2 regions of the Streptomyces sp. NPDC059900 genome follow, and region 2 is predicted to be linked to the other one. Evidence: riboswitches for the same ligand, from Rfam matches in the RefSeq annotation. Region 2 holds a riboswitch; the other holds the start of a gene.
The links. Region 2 has a riboswitch for glycine ahead of gcvT (glycine cleavage system aminomethyltransferase GcvT). Riboswitches for the same ligand answer to the same signal wherever they lie in the genome.
Positions count from the first base shown of each region.

Region 1: linked by a shared signal. The riboswitch ahead of gcvP (aminomethyl-transferring glycine dehydrogenase) and the one ahead of gcvT (glycine cleavage system aminomethyltransferase GcvT) in region 2 are both predicted to bind glycine.

Region 1 is NZ_JBNNJZ010000446.1:3,574-5,957, reverse strand. It holds partial or broken gene gcvP (aminomethyl-transferring glycine dehydrogenase) at 1-1,393, opposite strand, end outside; glycine riboswitch at 1,591-1,688, opposite strand; gene ACQKIP_RS35615 (PRC-barrel domain-containing protein) at 1,833-2,213, shown strand; gene ACQKIP_RS35610 (DNA polymerase IV) at 2,246-2,384, opposite strand, start outside.
Region 2 is NZ_JBNNJZ010000154.1:4,933-7,316, forward strand. It holds gene ACQKIP_RS21065 (AAA family ATPase) at 1-647, opposite strand, end outside; glycine riboswitch at 789-894, shown strand; glycine riboswitch at 895-1,015, shown strand; gene gcvT (glycine cleavage system aminomethyltransferase GcvT) at 1,051-2,184, shown strand; gene gcvH (glycine cleavage system protein GcvH) at 2,274-2,384, shown strand, end outside.

The sequences.
Region 1 (2,384 bases), on a different contig from region 2:
GCGAGTCACCGATCTCCGCGTCGAGCGCCTCGACGTCGGCCTCGACGCCGAACGCGGTCCAGATCGCGGTGAGTTGGTTGCGCGTGGTGGTCTCGTCGCAGGCAAGCGATACGTGGTCGGCGTCGACCTGGTGGATGTTGACGCCGCCCTCGCGGGCCGCGGCGACGAGCTGCTCGGCCCGGCCGGGCACCCGCACGGTCAGGGTGTCGAAGTACGCGCCGTGCACGACCTCGACCCCGCCCGCGGCGAGGCCCGCGGCGAGCAGGGTCGCGTAGCGGTGGGTACGGCGCGCGATGGACTTCAGGCCGTCGGGCCCGTGGTAGACCGCGTACATTCCGGCCATCACGGCGAGCAGCACCTGGGCGGTACAGATGTTGCTGGTGGCCTTCTCGCGCCGGATGTGCTGCTCACGGGTCTGCAGGGCGAGGCGGTAGGCCTTGTTGCCGTCCGCGTCCACGGAGACACCGACGAGCCGCCCGGGCAGGCTGCGGGCGAACTTCTCGCGCACCGCCATGTAGCCGGCGTGCGGTCCGCCGAAGCCCATCGGGACGCCGAAGCGCTGCGTGGTGCCCACCGCGATGTCGGCCCCGAGCTCGCCGGGCGAGGTGAGCAGCGTCAGGGCGAGCAGGTCGGCGGCCACGGAGACTATGGCGCCGAGCTCGTGCGCCTGCTCGATGAGGGGCTTGATGTCCCGTACGGCACCGGAGGCGCCGGGGTACTGGATCAGGACGCCGACGACACCGCGCTCGGCGACCTCGGCGGGGATGCCCTCGCTCAGATCGGCGACCACGACCTCGACGCCGGTCGGCTCCGCGCGGGTCTGGATCACGGCGACGGTCTGCGGCAGCGCGTCGGCGTCGACGAGGAAGACACCGTCCTTGACCTTGCCCATGCGCCGCGACAGGGCCATGGCCTCGGCGGCGGCCGTCCCCTCGTCGAGCAGCGAGGCACCGGAGGTGGGCAGGCCGGTCAGTTCGGCGACGACGGTCTGGAAGTTGAGCAGCGCCTCGAGGCGGCCCTGGGAGATCTCGGGCTGGTACGGCGTGTAAGCGGTGTACCACGCCGGGTTCTCCATGACGTTCCGCAGGATCACCGGCGGCGTGAAGGTCCCGTAGTAGCCGAGCCCGATCATGGAATCAAGAACCTGGTTGCGGTCCGCGAGGGAGCGCAGCTCGGCCAGGACCTCGGCCTCGGTGCGCGCGCCGGGCAGCTTCAGCGCCTCGGCGTTCTTGATCACATCCGGTACGGCGGCGGCGGTCAGCTCGTCGAGCGAGCCGTACCCGACCTGCGCGAGCATCTTGGCCCGTGCTTCCACATCGGGGCCGATGTGCCGCTGCTCGAAGGGAATGCCCTGCTCGAGCTGTGAAAGCGGGATGCGAGGGGTGGCGGTCATTGCGGAGGCCTCCGGGTCTGACGCGACCTGCGAGGGGCACCACGGCACGGGTACCCGGACGGCCTCCCCCTCTGTCATCTCAACCTGAGAGTTTCACCAGGCCGCGCCTCGCCAGAGGCACCGTCCCGGCTTTCACCGTCGGTGAGGAAGGGTTCCGAACGTGCCCGCCCGACGCCCGCCCTGCTTTCCAGAGTGACCTCGTCCGTGCGGTACAGGGGCCTGAGAGATTCCGGGGAGGAGTTGCTCCTTCGGCGCCCCCGGTGTTTCGACCGGAGAGCTCTCCCGCACGGGGTCAGCAGCCATCCGCCAGCCTACCAGCGAGGACCGCGACCCATCCCTCGAGTGGCCGCCTGCCCCGAAGTGCTCTTTCGTAGTGATTACGAACGAACAAGGATGAGTTACGCCCCACTTCGACAAGCCTCGACCAGTTGGAGGGACCGTGCAGACCGATATCGATCCGCGCAACCTGATCGGCCGGAAGGCGTTCGACCTGAACGGGGCCAAGATCGGCACGATCGACGAGGTCTATCTCGACGACGCCACCGGCGCCCCGGAGTGGGCCGCCATACGCACGGGGCTGTTCAGCCGGGACGCGTTCGTGCCCCTGGAGCCCAGCGAGCTCAGGAGCGACGGCACCCTGCGCATCCCCTTCGAACGCTCCCTGATCAAAGACGCCCCGGACTTCGGCGTGGGCCGCCATCTCTCCCCCGAACAGGAACTTCAGCTCTACCACCACTACGGCCTCGACATCACGCCCCCGCAGTCACCGCCTCCGCCGGACCAGGACTTCGGCAAGATCGCGGGCCAGGAGAGCACCTGAGGGCTCCCTGCGAGCCCGCTGCCGGGACATCGCTACACCAGGGGGCGCGACTCGGCCCCGTCCCCGTCCCCGGGCGAGGCCACCAAGGGCAAAGGCTCCGCGGGCTCAAGCGCAGGATCATCGGTCCGAAAGGTCCGCACCCGCCCCGGCACCGAGGACTCCGGCGTCTCG
Region 2 (2,384 bases):
GTGCGGTCGAGCAGGATCGCGGAACCGCAGCCGCGCGGCAGATCGCCCCGCTCGGCGGCGCCGACGAGGCGGGCGATGGTTCTGCGGTGCCGCGCGAAGGCGTACCTCGACACGCCGCGCCCGCGCGAGAGCTGGCCCTCTATGGCGGTGGCGGGCTCCACGTCGAGGAGCAGCAGATGCAGCGTCGTGCCGCGCCGCACGGCTTCCCTGGCCAGCCAGCGGCGCACCCACGCCTGGGTACCGCAGTCGTGCACCACCACGCCCTCGCCGGAGCGCAGGGCGGCGCGGAGGCCCGCGTAGTGCGCGAGGCGGACCAGGGGGCGGTAGACCGCGTACGGCAGCAGGCGCGGCATGCGCCGGGCCCAGCGGTCCCGGGTGTCCTGCGAGTCGATGCGGGGTCCCGCGACGGCTCTGCTCATCAGCGTGGACTTGCCGCTGCCCGGCAGACCGGAGACGACGATCAGGTCACCGGCGCCGAACGTCAGGCGGTGCGGGCTGTGGCCCGTCCGCTGCCGCAGGTCGCGGACGACGGCCGCGGGCAGGGCGCCGCAGCTCTCCCTGGTGGGGGCGGCGGCCTGTTTGGGCAGGGCCACCCCCGTGCTGGTCGCGTAGACGCTCGTCCTGCGCACCGTGATCGGCCTCCCCATAGCGGTCACGTAACTGCTTCCCGCAGCTTCCCCGGCAAGTGTAAAGAGAAGGTAATGCGGCACAAGGGCATTACTCGATCGGCACTGCCCTGTGACAGGGGCGCGTGCAATGATGTGCGCGCAAACTCCATACAGGCCGTTTGAATCCGCGCGGGAGAGTTCCCGGAAACCGTCGAAAGACGCTCCGGGGCGCCGAAGGAGCAAGTCCCTCCCTTGAATCTCTCAGGCCCCGTACCGCGCGGGCGAGGCACATCTGAAAAGCGGGCCGCCCCGGCGGCTCCACCCAAGGTGCAAGTCATGACCTCCTGTACGAGATGTACGGACGGGTCGTGGTGAACCTCTCAGGTTCCGATGACAGATGGGGAGGATCGACCTCGCCCGTCATGCCCTGGGAGTTCCCCCTATGAGTACCGTCCCCCGTCTGACCGCCCTCGATGCCGTGCATCGCGCGCTCGGCGCGACCATGACCGACTTCGCGGGCTGGGACATGCCGCTGCGCTACGGCAGCGAGCGCGACGAGCACGTCGCCGTACGCACCAAGGCCGGTCTCTTCGATCTCTCCCACATGGGCGAGATCACCGTCAGCGGCCCGGAGGCCGTGGACTTCCTGAACTTCTCGCTGGTCGGCAACATCGGCTCCATCGGTGTCGGCCGCGCCCGCTACACGATGATCTGTGCCGAGGACGGCGGGATCCTGGACGACCTGATCGTCTACCGGCTCGGCGAGCCCGACGCCCCCGAGTACATGATCGTCGCCAACGCATCGAACGCCCAGACCGTTCTGAACGAGCTGAGCAATCGCGCCGAGGAGTTCGACGTCGAGGTCCGCGACGACCGCGACGCGTACGCCCTGCTCGCCGTCCAGGGTCCCGAGTCCCCCGGCATCCTGAAGTCAGTCACGGACGCGGATCTGGACGGCCTGAAGTACTACGCGGGCCTGCCCGGCACCGTCGCGGGCGTGCCCGCCCTGATCGCCCGCACCGGCTACACCGGCGAGGACGGCTTCGAGCTGTTCGTCGCCCCCGGTGACGCCGAGAAGCTCTGGAACGCGCTCATGGCGGCCGGCGAGTCCGTCGGCCTGGTCCCGGCCGGGCTCTCCTGCCGCGACACGCTCCGCCTGGAGGCGGGCATGCCGCTGTACGGGCACGAGCTGACCGCCGAGCTGACGCCCTTCGACGCGGGCCTTGGCCGGGTCGTGAAGTTCGAGAAGACCTCGATGTCCGAGAACTTCGTGGGCCGCGCCGCGCTCGCGGCCGCCGCCGAGCGCGCCGAGACCGCTCCCCCGCGCAAGCTGGTGGGCCTTATCGCCGAAGGCCGCCGCATCCCGCGCGCGGGCTTCGCCGTGGTCGCCGACGGCAAGATCATCGGCGAGGTCACCTCCGGCGCGCCGTCCCCGACGCTGGGCAAGCCGATCGCCATCGCGTACGTCGACGCGGCGCACGCGACCCCCGGCACCGAAGGCGTCGGCGTGGACATCCGGGGCACGCACGAGCCGTACGAGGTCGTGGCTCTGCCGTTCTACAAGCGCCAGAAGTGACACTTCCGTCTCTGTGGTAAGCCGGAAGTGACCCCACGCACATCATTCCCGTTCCGCAGCACCCACCCGCGTACAGGAGAATTCAGGTCATGAGCAACCCCCAGCAGCTGCGTTACAGCAAGGAGCACGAGTGGCTCTCGGCCACCGAGGACGGTGTGGCGACGGTCGGTATCACGGAGCACGCCGCCAACGCGCTCGGT